4 regions of the Lactobacillus sp. UMNPBX4 genome follow, and region 2 is predicted to be linked to each of the others. Evidence: predicted binding sites of a transcription regulator. Region 2 holds the regulator's gene; each other region holds the start of a gene.

Region 1 (4,886 bases), on a different contig from region 2:
GTGGTCTTGCAAATAAGTAGACAATGGACAACCACTGATCGTCAAAGTCATTCTTACGGTTGCCTTGCTTCCTTCAATATCGATGCCATAGATCAAACCTAAGTTAACAATATCAACCTGCAATTCAGGATCGATAACCTTTTGCAAGGCGGTCATAATTTGATCAACTAACTCTATTTTTTCTTCTTTCATCGTTTTTCTCCACAAAATAAGGGTAACTGTAAATCTAATTTTACAATTACCCCTTGTTTTTATCTATTATCTATCTTTGCAATTTATCCCAAATAACGACTTTGCCAGCCTTCAATGACTTAGGCACATCGATAATTCGTTGGTTGCTTGAACCTCTGAATTGCAAGGTCAAATCTTTCTTTGCTTCAAGGAATCGTCCATCAACCAAGATATCGATCTTCGACAGCATTTCTTTTTTATCAGGAGTTTCCTTTTGCAATTCATCCCAAGTGTAGCCTGACCAAGACCAGATGTCTTTGGTATGACCGAATTCTTTTCTAACTCGGTTAATAATTTTCAAGCAAACCCAAGTGTTCAAGAATGGTTCACCGCCTAAAAGGGTCAAACCTTGCACATAAGGCTGAGACATATCTTTGATGATCTGGTCTTCAAGGTCTTGCGTATAAGGCTGACCATAGTTGAAGTTCTGCGCTGCCAAGTTGTAGCATCCCGGACAGTCAAACAAACATCCAGAAACGTAAAGACTACATCTTACACCTTCACCATCAACGAAGTTGAACGGCTTATAGTCCGCAATCTTGTGCAAACTATGCTCTTCACTCTTCCATTCTTGTGGCTTAGGATTCTTAGGCATCGCCTTTTGCTTAAGCAACTTCTTAGCGTGATCAACTTGAGGCTTATATTGATTTGAGTCAACAAATACCGTATCACCATCAATATTAACCTTGATCAAACTGCTTCGAATGTCAGGGCCTTCTTGATCGTTTTTATCTTTCTTTGGCATTTTCTTTAGTTTCCTCTTCAGCTTCTTCGCGTACTAAGCCCATGGTCATGTGCTTTACTCTGTGAGCAATTTCTTCATGACGACCGTGAACCATAGGTCTCTTCAAAGGATTACCAAGGTAGCCGCAGGTTCTCTTTACACAGTCACAGGTACGTGGATCGTGGTTGCCGCAGACTGGGCATTGGAAGCCTTTAGCAGTAGCCTTGAATTCACCGGCAAAACCACACTTGTAGCACTTGTCGATTGGAGTGTTGGTACCAAGGTAGCCTACCTTGTCGTAAGCCCAGTCCCAAACGGCTTCAAGAGCTGCTGGGTTTTGCTTCAAGTTAGGGTATTCGCAGTAGTGGATGAAACCACCAGCAGCGTATTTTGGATAATCCATTTCGAAACTCAACTTTTCAAATGGAGTTGGGTGCTTTCTAACATCGTAGTGGAATGAGTTAGTGTAGTATTCCTTGTCAGTGATGTCCTTAACCTTGCCGAACTTAGCAGTATCAAGTCTGCAGAAGCGGTCGGTCAAACTTTCACTTGGAGTTGAGTACAAGCTGTAGTGGTAGTGGTTAGGATCGTCCTTTTCCCACTTAGCACATAAGTCATGCATCTTCTTAACGATCTCAACAGTGAAGTCGTGAGCTTCCTTGTTGTGTTCCCAATCGGAACCGTAGAAGACAGTACCTACTTCGTAAAGGCCGATGTAGCCCAAGGAAACAGTGGCACGGCCGTTCTTGAAGAGGTCGTTAACGTTGCCATCTTCTGAAAGACGCTTGCCAAATGCACCGTATTGGTAAAGGATTGGTGCGTTGACTGGCTTAGCTTCGGTTACGCGGTGAGCCTTGAATTGCAATGCTTCGTGGCAGGTTTGCATTCTAACTTTGAAGATCTTCCAGAAAAGATCCATGTCGCCGTGACTTTCCATAGCGATTCTTGGCAAGTTAACAGTAACAACACCTAAGTTCATTCTGCCTGAGTTAACTTCCTTGCCGTTCTTGTCCTTCCAACCTTGTAAGAATGAACGACAACCCATCGGACACTTGAATGAGCCGGTGATTTCTTTAATCTTGTCGTAGCTCAAAACGTCTGGGTACATTCTCTTGGTTGAACATTCGATGGCAAGCTTCTTAACATCGTAGTTAGGATCACCTGGGTGCAAGTTGAGCCCCTTCTTAAGGGTGAAGAGTAATTTAGGGAAGATCGCGGTTCTGTGTTCTTTACCCAAACCAGCAATTCTGATTCTTAAAATATCTTTTTGGATTTCTTTTTCAATCCAAGAAGTACCAAGGCCGAAGCCCAAGCTAGTAAATGGTGTTTGACCTTGGCTTGAGAACATAGTGTTGATCTCGTATTCCAGGCTTTGCATAGCGTCGTAGATGTCTTTCTTAGTACGCTTCTTAGCAAAAGCATCTGCTTTTTCTTCATCGTCAATTAATTCTTTAGCATCCTTTAAGTGCTTTTCGTAGTTCTTTTGAGCAAAAGGAGCTAAAACTTCATCGGCACGGTCGAACGAACAACCACCGTATTGACTTGAAGCTACGTTAGTGATGATTTGGGCAACTTGGCTGGTAGCAACGCCGATTGAGTTAGGACTTTCCATGTAGGCATTACCAATCTTGAAGCCGTTGGTAAGCATTTCTTTGAAGTCGATCAAGCAGCAGTTAGACATCGGTGAAAGTGGAGTGTAATCCAAGTCGTGCCAGTGAATGTCACCGCGAAGGTGTGCTTTAGCGATGTGTTCAGGCATCATAGTCAGACCAACGGTCTTACCTACTGTACCTGCAGTCAAATCACGTTGAGTGCTGAAGACATCACTATCTTTATTTGCGTTTTCGTTAACGATGGTTGGGTCTTTATGGACTAAGCGTTCCAAACGGTTTTTAGTATCAATTTGTTTTTCCCATTCGGCAACGTCATGCTTGCGATAAGCAACATACTTTTTGGCAGCTTCAATATAGCCAAGTTCATTCAAGCTTTGTCTAAATGCATCCGCAACATCTTGTGCTGTTACAGTGTCATCATCAAGCTTATCCATAATCTTGCTTAAAATTACTGTCTTAACATCGTCCAAGCCAAGAGCGTGAATAACCATCTCCAATTTAAACAATTCGAACGGATATTTAGCGCCATCACGCTTAACAAACATTGTCGGTGTATTTAATTTCTGTTCCAGTTCTTGCTTTAACATAAAGATCAACCCCTCTAAATCTATGAATCAGTCTTACCATAGAACACAATATATTGTATTCTATACATATAGAGGCATCTACACCTTGTATTTAGCAAATTGCTGTCATTAAAACATTTTTGAGCAAGAAAAAAAGTTGAGAGAAATTTCTCCCAACTTTTTGGTATTTTTTGAAATATTTTTAGTTATTTTTACGCTTACGATCTACGCCAAATCCGAACAATCCTAAACCAGCGAGTAGGGATCCTAAGATATCGGTAGATTCTTTAGCACCAGTTTGTGGCAATGCCAACACACCGACAAATTTTCCAAAATTCTTCTTCATTTTGAACATCCCTCTTTCCCTATTTCATAATTAAACATATCAGAACATCAAAAAAGTTTGGTAGAAAATTTCCACCAAACTCTTAGTTTTCTAATTAATCAGCCACGTGAGTAAAAGCTGTATCCTTAACTCTTACGTAGACAGGTTGTCCTTTCCAGTAACCTGACTTGTAGTATTTAACGCCGCGGTAAGTATAAGTACGCTTTGGCGTGTTGTAATTTCTACCATCATTAGTTAAGAAGTACTTCTTGCCCAAACGACGACCATATTTATTGTAGATGTATGCCTTGTGCTTGATATGGAAAGTAGCGTGGTTAGCCTTGTAGTCGTAAACTTTCTTATCATGCTTGTACTTGTGGTATGCACGCGTACCTTCTTGAATACCTTCGTCAACTGCTCTACCGACTAAATAACCGTTGAAAGAACCCCAGAATGCATCTGAATATGGGCTAGCTTGAACGGTAGTAGCAGCTGGAGCCGCAACAGAAATCCCCATAATACCTGTCACAGCAACAATACCTAACTTTTTAATTTTCATCCTTGAAAAAATTCACTGTAATTATATCACCAACTCATTATTCCAAAGATATGAGTAATAAAAAAAGTTTGGAAATAGCTTCCAAACTTTCTGAAATATATTCAATTACTTATTTTTCTTGAAGTATTGACCCTTATTTACTTCGTAGTACTTCTTGTAACGAGCGTAGTAGTTGTGGAACATGTATTTCATCAAAAGCCAACGCTTAAAGTTACGGTCCTTGTCGTAGAAGACAGTAGTGCCATAACGGCCTTCGTGAATTAATTCTTCTGCAGTGTCCTTAGCATCGTTTTCAAAGGCGTATTCCTTAAAGATCTTAACTGGTACACCCATCCATAAAACGTGCTTAGACTTCAACTTGTTGCCGTATACAGTGTCCTTATCCTTCAAGCTGTCTTCAACGTAGTCGTCAATGTACCACTTAGCCAAGTTGTAACCGTTCAAAGTTACGTAGAAGCTTGAACGACCTTGACGCAAGTTGATTTCGAAGAACTTGTATTGACCGTCACGAGTATCGTACTTGATATCAAAGTTAGCCATACCAGTGTAGTTCAACTTTTCAAGGAAGGCTTGAACTTGTTCGTACAACTTTTCATCGTATGCTGGCAAGATAGTCATGTAGTTACCAATTGATTGTGGGGTTGGGTCTTCCAATAATGGGTGACCTAAGCACATCATCTTAACTTGGTGGTTTTTGTCAACGTATGCATTCAAGGTTCTCATGTTTGAGTCATCACCAGGAATGAAGTCTTGTAAAATAAGGTCTTCAGTATAACCGTGGGTGTAGATCTTGCCTACGATATCCTTGAATTCATTTTCATCATGAATAGTGAAAGTCTTCTTACGACCTTCGAATTGGCAGTTAAGC
Region 2 (4,886 bases):
TGAAGGTTGAAGCCAGCACTTTGCTTCAGTTGCAAAATGAATTTGCCATTAAGTTGAAAGAGCTTGAAGACAAGATTTACAGTCAAGCTGGTGAAAAGTTCAATTTGAATTCACCTAAGCAATTAGGTCACATTTTGTTTGAAAAGCTTGGTTTACCACCAATCAAGAAGACCAAGACTGGTTACTCAACTTCAGTTGAAGTGCTTGATCAATTGAAGACACAAAGTCCAATCGTTAGTGAAATTTTGGATTACCGTCAAATTGCCAAGATTCAATCTACCTATGTAAAGGGGCTGCTTGACGTTATCCAACCAGATGGTCGTGTACATACACGTTACTTGCAAACTTTGACTGCAACTGGTCGACTTTCCAGTGTGGATCCTAACTTGCAGAACATCCCTACCCGTACCGAAGAGGGTAAGCAAATCAGAAAAGCTTTCGTGCCAAGTGAACCAGACGGCTACATTTTCTCTTGCGACTACTCACAAGTTGAACTTCGTGTTTTAGCTCACGTTTCGGGCGATCAAAACATGCAAGAAGCCTTCAAGACCGGTTATGATATTCACTCACATACCGCGATGAAAATTTTCCACTTGGATTCACCAGATCAAGTAACGCCACTGATGCGTCGTCACGCTAAGGCTGTTAACTTCGGTATCGTTTATGGTATTTCCGATTATGGTTTGTCCAAGAATTTAGGTATTTCTAGAAAACGTGCTCAAGAATTTATCGACAACTACTTCGAACAATATCCTCAAATCAAGGATTACATGAATAAAGCAGTACAAGAAGCACGTGACAAGGGCTATGCCGAAACAATCATGCACCGTCGCAGATACTTGCCAGATATTCATGCTAAGAAATACACCGTTCGTGCCTTTGCTGAAAGAACTGCTATTAATTCACCAATTCAAGGTTCAGCTGCCGATATTATTAAAATTGCAATGATTAACATGCAAAAGAAGTTAGATGAACTACATTTGAAGACTAAAATGGTAGTGCAGGTACACGATGAATTGATTTTTGATGTACCAAAAGATGAGCTAGAAACAATTAAAAAGATTGTGCCTGAAGTAATGCAATCAGCTGTTAAGTTGGACGTGCCATTGATTGCTGATTCTGGCTGGGGACACAATTGGTATGATGCAAAGTAGGTGATAAAATGCCTGAAATGCCTGAAGTTGAAACAGTTCGAAGAACACTGCTTCCTTTAGTTAAGGGAAAAACTATTAAAAAAGTGATTTTGTGGTATCCAAAAATTGTGGCGACTGATCATGAAAAATTTTTATCTGAATTGCCTGGTAAAAAGATTATCGATATTGATCGCTACGCCAAGTATTTGCTTATTCGCTTGAGTGATAATTTAACGATTGTTTCTCATTTGCGAATGGAAGGAAAGTATCATTTAACTGCGTCTGATGCGCCTAAGGATAAACACGATCACGTTGAGTTTGTTTTTACTGATGGAACAGCGTTGCGGTATAATGATGTGCGCAAATTTGGGCGGATGCAGCTAATTTTAACTGGCACCGAAAGACAAACTACAGGGATTGGTAAGCTTGGAGTAGAACCAAATAGTTCTAAATTTACTTCAGAATATTTAATCAATGGCTTAAAGCGTAAGAAGAAAAATATCAAAAACACTTTGCTTGATCAATCAGTAGTAGCTGGTCTAGGTAATATTTATGTTGATGAGGTTCTTTGGCGAACCAAGATTCATCCTTTAAGTCAGGCCAATAAAATTCCTGTAGAAAAAGTATCTGAATTACATGATCAGATTAATAAGATTATTGCCGAAGCAATTAAGCTGCAAGGTACTACGGTTCATTCCTTTTTGAATGCGAATGGACAAGTTGGTGGCTTTCAAAGTAAATTGCAAGTTTACGGTCATGTAGGTGAGCCCTGCCCAGTTTGTGGTACTAAATTTGAAAAAATTAAGGTTAATGGTCGGGGAACCACTTTTTGTCCTCATTGTCAGGTGATTTATAAATGAGTTATGTCTTAGCATTAACAGGTGGAATTGCCACCGGTAAAAGTACTGCTGATGATTTTTTTAAAAAGAAAAACATTCCGATTATTGACTGTGATCAAATTGCCCACGAACTGATGAAACCCGGCAATGCATCTTGGCAAGCGATTAAAGATCATTTTGGGGTAGAATATTTAAATTCAGACCAAACAATAAATCGTAAAAAATTAGGGCAATTAGTTTTTAGTAATAAAAGAGCCTTGTCTGAATTAAATCAGTTGACGCATCCGTTAATTTTCGATAAAACAGTAGCAAAGATAAAAGAATATCAGAATTTTGCTCTTGTTATTTTAGATGCACCAGTGTATTTTGAAGCGGGATTGGATAAAAAACATGTAGCTAATGGAGTTTTAGTGATTACCCTTCCTGAGCAAATACAGATTGAACGTTTAAAAAAGCGTAATAATCTATCTGACGAGGAAGCAAGAATGCGGATTAATAGTCAGATGCCATTAGCTGAAAAAGAAAAAATGGCCGATTTTGTAGTGGCAAATACTGGTACAATAAAAGAATTAGAAAATAAACTAGAACAGATATTAATTAAGATCAAAGAAGAGGGATAGCTATGGAATGTCCAAATTGTCATCAAAATGCCTCCCGCGTTATTGATTCACGTCCTAGTGATGAAAACCGTGCAATCAGACGACGCAGAGAGTGTGAAAATTGTGGTTTTCGTTTTACAACTTTTGAAAGAGTAGAAACAACTCCGTTACTTGTAATTAAAAATGACGGTACGCGTGAACCATTTAATCGCAAGAAAATCTTGCATGGTGTAATGGCTGCAGGACAGAAACGACCAATTAGCAGTGAGCAATTTGAGCAATTGGTTGATCATGTTGAAAATAAAGTAAGAAAGCAAGGCATTAGTGAAATTTCATCTAAGAAGATTGGTCAATACGTTATGGATGAATTGGCTGATCTTGATGATGTGGCTTACATTCGTTTTGCATCTATTTATCGTGAATTTAAAGATATGTCTAGCTTCATGAAGACTATGGAAGACATGATGGCTAAGAAAGGTAAGGGCAATTAGTCATGTTTGAGACGTCTGATCCCAAACATCTTTATTATGTAGCCAATCGTGTGAAGCTTTTTCCCGAAGATGAAAAAGTTTTAATCAAATTATATCAACCGTTAGTAGGTGCAGTAGCAGTAGCGCTATATCAGACTTTGATTCAAAATTATGATCCGTATGGCATAATTTCCGACTCGAAGGGGATATATTCATTGCAAGAGCAATTGGATTGCAGCTTGAAACAATTATTTGATTCATTGCATAAATTAGAGGCTGTGGGATTAGTCCAAACACTTTTGTCTGATAATGTATTCAATAATGTTTTAGTTTTTAAATTGCTGCAAGTTCCAGCTGCAGACAAATTTTTTGCGACGCCACTTTTAGCTAGTTTATTAAAAGAAAAGGTTGGTGTATCAACCTTTCATGATTTAAGTCATGCTTTTGCTCAAGAAGCAAAATTAAGGGAAAAACCTATTAAAAATGCTAAAGACGTGTCAGCAAACTTTTTTGATGTTTTTCGTTTACCTGGGGATGAAGCAATCACTCCGTCTAGTGATGTGGTTCAAGCCGCACAAGAAAATAAGATTCATGAAGTTGAAACTGCCAAGGTGAATGATCACGATAGTATTGATTGGGATTTTATCAAGCAGGAGTATAATCGCTATCAAATTCCAGCTAGTGAAATTGACCTTAATAAAGATCAAATTCGTGGTTTAATCCAAACGTATGGCTTATCAGAAAAAGAATTTGTAGATGAAAGCTTGCCATGTCTTCATGGCTCATATAGCTTAAATATGCATGACATTAGCAATACTTTAGCGGAAAATTATAAGAGGGCTAATACTAGAGAAAATGTACAAAAGCAGTTAAATGAAGGGCAAAAAAAGGCATTAGCTGTGATTAAAGATATGGATGACCATGATAAAAAGCTGTTAAAAGCAGCTAATGAGAGTTCACCCGCTGAATTTTTGTATAAAATAAAAACGCAAAAAGGCGGTATAACTAGTGCCAATGAGAAGCAGATTATTAATAATTTGCACACCCAGTATGGGTTGCCTGAAGACTTAATCAACATTTTGACCTATACATGTCTTACTTATGACACAGTAGTTAGTTCTAATTTGGCTTATAAGATTGCCAATGACTGGCTGCAACATGGCGTAGCTACAGCCGTACAGGCTTTGCAATATGTGAAAAAGCGGCGCAATAGCTTTGGTAAGAAAAAATCTGTTCGAACTTATCAAAAGCGAGTCGAAAAAGGCACTGATTGGAGTAAGAAAAAGGCTGATAGGGATGCTGGCATTTCTACCGAGCAATTGAAGAATTTATTTAAGGATTTAAATAATAAATAGGATTCAAAGATAATTGGAAGTAGGTGAAAAAATGGAGCCAATTGGCAATGTAATTAAAAAGATTGTAAAAGAGCGTAATCTGGGTGATGAACAATCTTTGATAGAACAAGCCTTGCGTGATCCTGATGTGCAGTCATTTATTCATGCAAATGCAGATAAAATTGATCAAAAGATGATTCGAAATAGTATATCTAACTTGTATGAGTATTATTCTCAAAAACATACTGCGAGTAAGGTGATGGCAGGGTATGCTCCCCAATTATTTTTGAATGGTAAAGTAATTGATATTCGGTATGTGCCAACTAAGGCAAAATTAGCTCAAGATCGCAAGCAAGCTGCCGAGCGAAGATTACAACTAATCGATGTTCCGACTCGTCTTCATGATGTGAGTTTGAGTGAAATTGATGTAAATGATGATCGTAAACAAGTTTTAACTTTGATCTACGACTTTTTAAGAAAATATAAGCAAAATCCGCATATTCAGGGACTA
Region 3 (4,886 bases), on a different contig from region 2:
TTATACTTTAGCATTCATAATTAAATTTGTAAACACGAATTATTGTCAAGAGATCATACTGATTCATTATAATTTGCTGTACAGAGATAGACTTTAAGCACCAAATTACTTTCATTATCAGTTTTTTAGCATTATTCTTAATTACATAGATTAAAGAGATTAGGGGTGAAAAAATGTCCGCAAAACTTATTTTTTCAGATATCGATGGCACATTAATTAACGATGAATTGAAGGTAACGCCTAAAACGCGTGATGCAATTAGGCATCAGATTATTGCTGGCAATATCTTTATACCAGCTTCAGCTCGCCTGCCTAAGGGAATTATGACAGCGGTAGGACAGATCCTGACAGTCTTTCCGATGATTGCCTATAATGGCGCATTAGCACTAGATGAAACAGGCAGAGCATTAATTACGCGTTTTTTTAATGCAAAAGAAGCAGCAGAAATTTGCCATTATGTTGAAAAGCAAAATAATGGCACGGCTTGGAATATCTATAGCGGCTATGTGTGGTATTGCGCTAAAGAAAAGAGTCCGCTGGTTGAACATGAAGAGAAAATTGTCAATGTTAAGGCCACTCCGGTTACTGTTGATCAAATTGAGCAATTGCAGGGCGTACACAAAGCTTTGATCATGGGCAAACCAGAAGAACTTGATCGTATGCAAAAAGAATTGATTAAAAAATTCCCAGATTTGAGCTTTGTCAGATCCTCAAGAACACTACTAGAAGTCGTACTAAAAGGCGTAAGCAAGGCCAGTGCAGTAGCAATTTTAGCGAAAGAATACAAGGTACCACTAAAAGATTGCATTGCTTTAGGTGATAACTATAATGATGAAGAAATGCTGGAAGAAGTAGGTCATCCAATTTTAATGGGTAATGCACCCGCAGAATTAAAAGAGAAGATTGGCTTAGATCATGTGACGCTCGATAATAATCATGATGGAATTGCTGAAGCGTTGGCAAAATTTGAATAAAGAAAAACCGCATAGAATTTCTATGCGGTTTATTATTTCCTAGGAAATTATGCTTCGATTTGGATATCTGTTGGCTTTTTCCAATCTTCAGGAAGCTTTCCCATTTCTTTTAATTTGTCTGTGATTTGATCCAAGACTACTTGCTTGTCGGCTGGATTAGCCATGAAATCTAGTTTATCGCCATCGATTTCCATCTTTGGTGAGTAATCGTAATTCTCATACCAAGGCTTGTAATAGCGAAGCAGACGCTTATAGTAGTCTTCTAGAGTTGAGTCATAACTCAATTGTTCATATGGACGACCACGCTTTTTAATCCGTTTAATCATGGTGTCATATGAAACATTAATATGAACAAGCAAATCTGGATTCTTCTTAGGCATTCTTTCAAGCTCGTTCATCATATTGTGCAGAAGTTCATAGTAAGTATCCACTTCTTCTGAGGTTGCACGACCAATGTCAGCGTTCATTTGGAAGAAGAGCGCATCTTCGTAGATAGAACGATCGAGTACATTATTATCTTCAGTAAGAGCATCTTTAATGCTGTGAAAACGCGTGTTTAAGAAGTATACCTGCAATAAGAAAGCATATTTCTTAGGATCAGCATAAAAGAGTGGCAGAACTGGATTGTCGTCAACACTTTCATAAAATGGCTTAGTACCTAAATATTTGGATAAAATACCTGTTAAACTGGATTTCCCGGCTCCAATTGGCCCGCTTAAAACAATAACTGTCATCACGTTCCTTCTTTTTATTCAGTCTTATAAGTTACCGATTTCGTGCAACTTCTCATCAATTTCCTTCAATACTTCTCTTTGGGCATCCATGCTAGAAACAAAATCAAGTTTGTCACCATTAATAGCCATCTTAGGAGAAGCATCATATTGTTCATACCAAGGCTCATAGTATCTGAGCAATCTAGCGTAGTAATCCTTCAAGCCTGGATCTGTGCTGATTTGTTCAAATGAACGACCACGCTTTTTAATGCGCTTAAGCATGGTATCAAGTGAAACATGGATGTAGATAAGCAAATCAGGCTTCTTGCTTGGGTTGCCTGGCGTATCTTCCATCATGTTTTCAAGCAAGTCATCATAGATCTTAAATTCTGTAGGATCTGCGACCTTGCTGTCAGCGTTCATCTTGAAGAAAAGCGCATCTTCATAGATAGAACGATCGGATACGCTGTTCTTATCTTGAATAGCTTGATTGATTTGAGCTAAACGGTGGTTAAGCAAATAAGTGTTAAGTAAAAAAGTGTAACGCTTCATATCCTTATAATAAAGCGGCAAAACAGGGTTACTATCAACGCCTTCGTAAAATGCTTGTGTACCTAGGTGCTCTGCTAAAATACTGGTTAAACTGGATTTCCCGGCTCCAATTGGCCCGCTTAAAACAATAACTTGAATCACATTCTTTCTTAAATACCAGATATTGGACAATTAATAAGTTTAATACAAGATATTGTGGCACACAAGCTCTTTTTTAATTCTGTTTCACACGAAAAAGTCAAGGGTAGAAATGAAAAATCGGATAGGAATGAAACATAATTCAATTAGAGCAGAGAAATTATAAAAAATGAATTATACTTCAATATTTAGAGCAAAAATGCGATTTAGTGAAGTATAATTCACAAAAATAGCTAGGTCTTCTACGATTGTAGAAAGCCTAGCTTTTCATTTTTAGGGATAAATTGTTATTTAGTTCTTGTATTTGTCGTCTAGTTCTTGAGCTGCAGCCTTATCAACGATGATAGTTACATCAGGATGTTTTTGTAAAATTGATGCAGGCACTTGTTCAGTAACTGGACCTTCGATCATTTCTTTGATTGCTTGTGCTTTCTTTTCACCAAAAGCCATCAAAACGACCTTTTTAGCATCCATGATGTTGGCAGTACCCATACAAATTGCACTCTTAGGTACTTCATCTTCATTGTCGAAGAAACGTGAGTTAGCTTTGATTGTATTTTCGGTCAACTTAACTTCATGAGTACCGATGTCAAAAGGAGTGCCAGGTTCATTAAAGGCAATGTGACCGTTACGGCCGATACCTAATAGTTGCACGTCAATTGGATTATCTTTGATAATTTGATCGTATTCTTTGCAAGTAGTAGCAACATCTTTAGTCATGCCGTCTGGAACGTAAGATTTCTTGAAAGGCTTTTTGTCGAATAAGTGCTTGCGCATGAAGTAGTGGTAACTTTGAGGATTATCAGGTGTTAAGCCAACATATTCATCAAGGTTAATGCTAATTAAGTTTGAACAGTTAAGATCACTGTTAGTAAAGTTTTGATAAAGAGTTTCAGGGGTAGAACCGGTAGCTAAACCTAAAACTTTAGCACCATTTTTGATTTCATTTTCAAAAATCTCGAATGCTTTTGCTCCACCTTGAATTTTGTTTTCAGTAACAATAATTTTCATTTTAAAACCCTCCTTTACTGGTCTAGTCCATTATAAAATGGAATAGACCATTTTGTCAATTGGTAAAATGAAAATCACAGAACTATGTTAAAATTTGAGTAAAGGAAGTGAATACGGATGGATTTTGAAAAGTTAACAGGCTTAGGTATAGGTACTTGGGGGATTGGTGAAGATCCCAAAAATAAAAAAGATGAAATTGCGGCCATTCGCTATGGTTTAGATAATGGCTTGAACATTATCGATACAGCAGAAATGTATGGTGATGGCAAAAGTGAAGAGCTGATAGGCGAGGCAATTAAAGATTACGATCGTGATAAATTGTTTTTAATTTCAAAATTCTATCCCTATCATGCGACTCCTGAGCTAGAGAGAAAGAGTCTGGAAGCTAGCTTAGAGAGATTAGGTACTGATTATTTAGATTTATATTTATTGCATTGGCGCGGTAATCATCGTTTATCAGACACGATTCGCGGTTTGCAAGCTTTGCAAAAAGAAGGATTAATTCGTCACTGGGGCGTTTCTAACTTTGATACGTCTGATATGAAAGAATTATTTAGTGTGCCTGGTGGAACAAAATGTTTTGCTAACGAAGATCTCTATAATATTAAGGAACGAGGCACAGAGTTTGATTTGCAAGACTGGCAAACAGAGCATGGCGTCAGCTTTATTGGTTATTCTCCGTTTAATTCTGGAGCAGGAGACACGATTAGAATTACGCAGAATTTGAAGATCGTGGCTCGCGATCATGGTGTAACACCGCATCAAATTATGCTTGCTTGGACTTTGCGCAATGGCAATGTGTTGGCCATTCCAAAAAGCAGCAGTATTAAACACATGAAGGAAAATATTGCTGCTCAAGAAATAAAGTTAACTGATGACGAGTTAAGGTTAATTAATAGTGATTTTCCAATTCCAACGGAGAAAACTCCTTTAGCGGTAATTTAAGTAAAAAATAAAAGACTTGTTTCATGTGAAACAGGCCTTTTTTGCTGAGAAAAAATTCTGACTATGGTTTAATTAGTAGTATCTTTTTAATGAATTGGGGATAAAAATGAGACGAGAAGAAACGAGACGCATGACCATTACTGCAGTTTTTGCAGCTATTTTGATCATGCAAACTTTCGTACCGAATATTGGTTATGTGCGAATCATTCCGGCCTTGCCTGCAATTACCACGATTCCGATGACAATTGCGATTTATGGTACTTTGATGGGCCCTAAGGCAGGTTTAGGATTTGGATTATTTTGGGGAATTACCAGATTAATCGTTGCATATACGCAACCTGGAGATATGGTCAGCTTGATGCTGTTCCAAAATCCAGTAATTTCTGTTGTGCCTAGTGTTTTAGCAGGCTTTTTCCCAGGCTTAATTTCCAAAGCAATGGGCAAAACCAATTATGCCAAGTTAGGCTACATTTTGAGTGGAGCAGTAACTTCATTGACCAACACGATCATGGTAATTTTACTGACAAGTATTTTCTTTATGCATGATCCAGCT
Region 4 (4,886 bases), on a different contig from region 2:
AAATAATTCGTAGTATTTTCTACATTTTGATCAAGTTGACCACCCATATTGTTAATCATTTTTTCCGCATCGTGCTGATACATGTGTAAATTACCAGATAAAACAATATTTTTATCTTGAACAGGATTACGGAACCCAAGTTGGTAACAATCAACTTCATCCCCAGTTAAATCGACATTCTTAATTTTGCCAATTGCCTGCTCTAATAAATCCTCCGTAAAATGCTGATTAAAGTCGTTATACACCTTAATTGTATCAAGAGAATCTGCCAAGCCGTGGTGCTGTTCTACTTGAGCAATTCCCGCACGCTGCATGCAGTCAATCAAACGATTATGCTGGCGCGGATAATATACTCTTGCTAGGCGAAGCACATCGACATAATCATTATTTAAAACTGGCAAGTTGTACTTTTGACTAAGATCATATAAGAAGTTCAAGTCAAAGTTAACATTATAACCAATAATGATGTCATCACTGATAAACTCACGAAATTCCTTAATTGCCTGTTCTGCAGGAATTCCTTCATTAACTAACTGTTCTTCAGTAATTCCGTTTAATTTAGTAATAAAAGCAGGAACTTTATTATTTTTAGAGAATTTTACTAAATTAGTGTATTGATCAACAATTTGACCATTTCTCACTTTTACCCCACCCAGTTCGGTAATCCGATCACGGAAAGGACTAAGACCAGTTGTTTCAATATCAAGCATTGTGTAATTAGACAAAAAGTCTGGTTTTTCTTGTCCCTTTTGCCGGAGTTTATCTTGTGCACCATCTACATGCAAAACCCCGTTTTTTACGTAAATACTCATCGTTCACCCTATTTAGTTAAATTCATCAACATATCACGCGAGCTAGTTGCAAAGCCTGCTGATCTCTTCTTCAAATCATCTGGCATGTCTTCATCAGCCAAATCAGCTGCTACATACTTCCAATTTGGAAATTGTTCTACCAATTTAACCATTGGATCAAGAAGCTGTGGACTAGTCTCATCGACGCCAAGCTCTAAAACTACAACTTTCTTGTCTTCATTACCAGTTAAAAACCAACGAAAACGAGTATTAGCATCTGTATCAGGGAAGAAGTTAGCATTAAGCGGCATGTGCAACTCCATTGGACTGTTGCAATCTTCACATTTTGGCACTTCACCTTCACCCACTAAAAATTTTTTGACTACTTCACGATCATCTTTTTGTCCATGGTTAATACCACTAGAACATTGCATTCTGGTCCAATCGCCAAAGACATTGAAAATGTGATTCTCATTAAAACCAGCATTTTCAAAAAAGTGAGCAAAAGTACTAGTTGCAATAAAGTATTCCTTATCTTGCAAAAGTTTCTTTAAAGCTTGCATCGTTTCACCAGGTTCGTATTGAAGAGAATATTCATTCACCAATTCACTCCAAAAACCCCATTGTTCACTCCAAGATTCGAATTTCTTATCAAGGGCATCCCCAATTGTATGCACATCGTATTTGTCGGCAATTTTGCCAAACTGGTCATCGAAGTTTTCTTCACTTAAGATGTCCAATCCTTCTTCTTTAGCCATGCCATTACCTGCAGTAACGATCACTGCATCCGCATCTTTAATCCATTCTTTTACCTTAGTAAAATCTGCCATCTTTATCTCTTTTCTTATTTAGAATAACCGGTCAAACGTAATTGTCCATCGATGTATTCACCTAAGAACACATCATTGATTCCATTATAACCTGCAGCTTGTACTTCTTGCTCAAGCCATGCTTTTCATCCTGATTTTCTTATTCTTCAACTTTTTTGTTTAATTCTACCATAATAAAAAAGCAGCGTTTTTTGCGCTGCTTTTTAAATCTTATTATTTAGAAATTTCCTTAAGCCCAGCATGACGACGTCCCATGTTAAACCAAGGTGAAACGGTAAATGCTAAGACATCGTTTGCTACATAAATTAATGAGTTAATAGCCATAGCCAAGTTAGCATCGCCTTCAGCATAAGTAATGCCCCAAAGAATCAATTGGAACACGCCACTAGCGGTCCACCAGAAGTATTGGTTGTTATAACGCATGAAGCACATAATTCCGGCAGTAAGTGAGATAGCGAAACTAATTGCATCAACCCAAGGACGAGGATCATTAGTAAACTTACCAATTAAGTAACCAGAAACCACATAAACAAGCAAGGTACCAACGATGGCGATTAACCATTCTTTTGAGCCAAATTTTCTCAAATGGTTCTTAGTATCATTATTCCATGACTTTACTGACAAAATAACTGGTAAGTCCAAAGTTGCAATATAAGCAATTTGTTCAAAGATGGAAAGATAATTCTTAGCTGACCAACCTGCATAAATAAAGCAAGCTGCTGATACTAATCCTAACCATCCATTAATTGCCTTAGTAGCATTAATTGCCAATACACAAAGCGTACCTAATAAAGTACCAATAAAAGTAATTAAAGTTACGCTGGTAACCTTAGCTTGAATAAGTAATGCTAATTGAAAACCAAAAGCAAAAAACCATAAACAATAATTTTGTATTGGCCATCCCTTTAATTGATTAAATAGCCAAACGAAATAATTCTCGTGTTCTCTTTCCATCTACACAAACTCCTTTAAATTTAGGTTCACAAAACACAACATTTTGTGCCTTATCCGCTTTTTCCTAATAAAAGCATCGATATATATCGTAATCGAATTAAGCATTTTATACAATCTTGAATCTTACAAAATATTGTGCTAATAGCACTTAAAAATGTCTATATGTTGTGTTTATGAGAAAAATTATTAGTTTTGATTTTCATCTATATAAAATCAAATTTGAATACTTAAGAATATATAAAGGTACTCAAAAAGTACTATTCTGGAGTGACACACCATCATATAATATAAGTGTAAATTAGTGACATATTGTCATACTATCCAGATGATGGTAAAAAAATGTTTAAATCAACAAAATCACAATTTGCAATTAGAAAATTAAGTAAGGGCGCTGTTGCGGTTTTATTGACTTTCGGTATTTTCGCTAACACTACTTCTGGTATCGTGTCAGCTACAGTAAATGATGGTATCGATATAAGCGCTATCGAAATCAGAGGGGGTACAACAGATACTACTGAATCTTCAGTAGAAGATATTACTCCTGAATCCACTACTGAAGTTTCAACTTCAAATGATGATCAATCAACTCCAGTAAATTCAGAAATTACTCAAAATACAGAAACTATTTCTGAAAATACTCAAGTTGAAACTGCCACTGAAATCAACAAAGCTGAAAATACAGCTAAAGAAGAATCAACGGTAGAAAATGCAACTACTAATGATGCAACCGTCACCGAAGATCAAACCACTACTGATAAAACTGAAACTTCTTCTCCAGAAAATACAAATCAAACTGAAACAACTACTAAGAAGCCAACAATTAACGTTGATACTGAAAAAGTAGACAGAGAGGATGAAGAAGAAACAAAAAAATTAGAAGATATTAAAAAATATATCGAGGAAGTAGCTGCAAAACACCCATTGGGAATTGCCGGTATCTTCCACATCTTTGGTAATGAAGTAGATGGTCAAGTGCACATTGCTGGTAATATTGCCGCAGATAAAGTTGGCGCTGGCGATTTTGGCACTAACTCAGGTGCTACCAGCAACTTAACTAATGGTGATATTCACTACATCGGTAGCATTGACCACCTCAATAAAATTAATGGTGACAACAAGTTAGTTATCTTCGGCCCAGACATTGAATACCGTTCATACGAAAATGGTGGCGCTATTCAAGTTAACTTTGGTACTAAGGATGAACCTAAATGGCAAAAAGTTGACATTAAGCACAGCCACATTATTCAAGCTGACAAGCCTTTAGACATTCAAGGTGAGTTAGACAAATTAGGTGAAAAGTCAGACAACTGGGCAGGCCAAAGCCAAACTGAGGGTGTTAAGGCTGACTTCACTGACCACAATAACAGTTGGATCGATGTTTCCGAAGCAATCAAAAATGCCGGTGATAGAAAAGAACCTATTTACGTAACAGTTGATGCTAGTCACATCTCAGGTGATAACAAGCGCAATATCACTATCAAGGGTATCCCTGCTGGTGAAAATGCTCCAATCATCATTTTGAATGTTACTAATGTTCAAAACGGAGACTTGACTGTAAATACACATCTGGTTTTAGAATACTCAGACCAAAACAATGTAAATGGTTCTAGTGAAAAGCATGGTCAAGCTAACAAGTTATTGTGGAACTTTGGTACCAACCTTAACTCATTGAACATTGATGGTGACTACCACTTAGGCAGCATTCTAGCTTCAAACGCACACATTACTACAAATGTAAACGTGGATGGTAACATCATCGGAGACAAGGTTACTATCAAAGGTGAAAGTCACCGTTGGGACTTAGTTCCACCAATGGAGGAAATTCAGATTCCTGAAGAGCCTAAGCCGGAAGACCCAACTCCGGAAGACCCAACTCCGGAAGACCCAACTCCGGAAGACCCAACTTCGGAAGAGCCTAAGCCGGAAGACCCAACTCCGGAAGACCCAACTCCGGAAGAGCCTAAACCCGAAGAGCCAACTACACCTCCTACTGATGAAGAACTTCCTCCTAGTGAAGAAGACTTCATCCGCCCACTTCTTGAAGATGTAGTAGACCCTATCGGAGAGGAAGAAGAACCTAAAGAAGAGGAAAAACAAGATGAAGAAGACTTCATTCGTCCGCTTCCTGAAGATGTAGTAGACCCTATCGGAGAGGAAGAAGAACCTAAAGAAGAGGAAAAACAAGATGAAGAAGACTTCATTCGTCCGCTTCCTGAAGATGTAGTAGACCCTATCGGAGAGGAAGAAGAACCTAAAGAAGAGGAAAAACAAGATGAAGAAGACTTCATTCGTCCGCTTCCTGAAGATGTAG

Evidence for each region. Region 2 encodes NrdR, which represses ribonucleotide reductase genes. Its sites were predicted from a motif close to ACACNATATATNGTGT; they were not measured.
Region 1: the regulator NrdR is predicted to act here: its motif matches at 3,199-3,214, upstream of nrdD (anaerobic ribonucleoside-triphosphate reductase).
Region 3: the regulator NrdR is predicted to act here: its motif matches at 2,423-2,438, upstream of CP355_RS03920 (deoxynucleoside kinase).
Region 4: the regulator NrdR is predicted to act here: its motif matches at 2,609-2,624, upstream of pnuC (nicotinamide riboside transporter PnuC).

Annotation. Positions count from the first base shown of each region.
Region 1 covers NZ_PCZF01000018.1:7,653-12,538, forward strand. Annotated here, with positions in the region: gene CP355_RS04855 (iron-sulfur cluster assembly protein) at 1-192, opposite strand, end outside; gene nrdG (anaerobic ribonucleoside-triphosphate reductase activating protein) at 263-976, opposite strand; gene nrdD (anaerobic ribonucleoside-triphosphate reductase) at 960-3,155, opposite strand; gene CP355_RS04870 (LPXTG cell wall anchor domain-containing protein) at 3,337-3,480, opposite strand; gene CP355_RS04875 (SLAP domain-containing protein) at 3,575-4,018, opposite strand; gene CP355_RS04880 (carboxylate--amine ligase) at 4,124-4,886, opposite strand, start outside.
Region 2 covers NZ_PCZF01000024.1:24,485-29,370, reverse strand. Annotated here, with positions in the region: gene polA (DNA polymerase I) at 1-1,154, shown strand, start outside; gene mutM (DNA-formamidopyrimidine glycosylase) at 1,163-1,993, shown strand; gene coaE (dephospho-CoA kinase) at 1,990-2,592, shown strand; gene nrdR (transcriptional regulator NrdR) at 2,595-3,062, shown strand; gene CP355_RS06075 (replication initiation and membrane attachment family protein) at 3,065-4,396, shown strand; gene dnaI (primosomal protein DnaI) at 4,428-4,886, shown strand, end outside.
Region 3 covers NZ_PCZF01000013.1:13,229-18,114, forward strand. Annotated here, with positions in the region: gene CP355_RS03910 (Cof-type HAD-IIB family hydrolase) at 174-974, shown strand; gene CP355_RS03915 (deoxynucleoside kinase) at 1,022-1,708, opposite strand; gene CP355_RS03920 (deoxynucleoside kinase) at 1,733-2,380, opposite strand; gene nagB (glucosamine-6-phosphate deaminase) at 2,669-3,388, opposite strand; gene CP355_RS03930 (aldo/keto reductase) at 3,506-4,333, shown strand; gene CP355_RS03935 (ECF transporter S component) at 4,440-4,886, shown strand, end outside.
Region 4 covers NZ_PCZF01000023.1:6,771-11,656, reverse strand. Annotated here, with positions in the region: gene CP355_RS05850 (exonuclease domain-containing protein) at 1-812, opposite strand, end outside; gene CP355_RS05845 (Sir2 family NAD-dependent protein deacetylase) at 821-1,621, opposite strand; gene pnuC (nicotinamide riboside transporter PnuC) at 1,835-2,575, opposite strand; gene CP355_RS05830 (LPXTG cell wall anchor domain-containing protein) at 2,915-4,886, shown strand, end outside.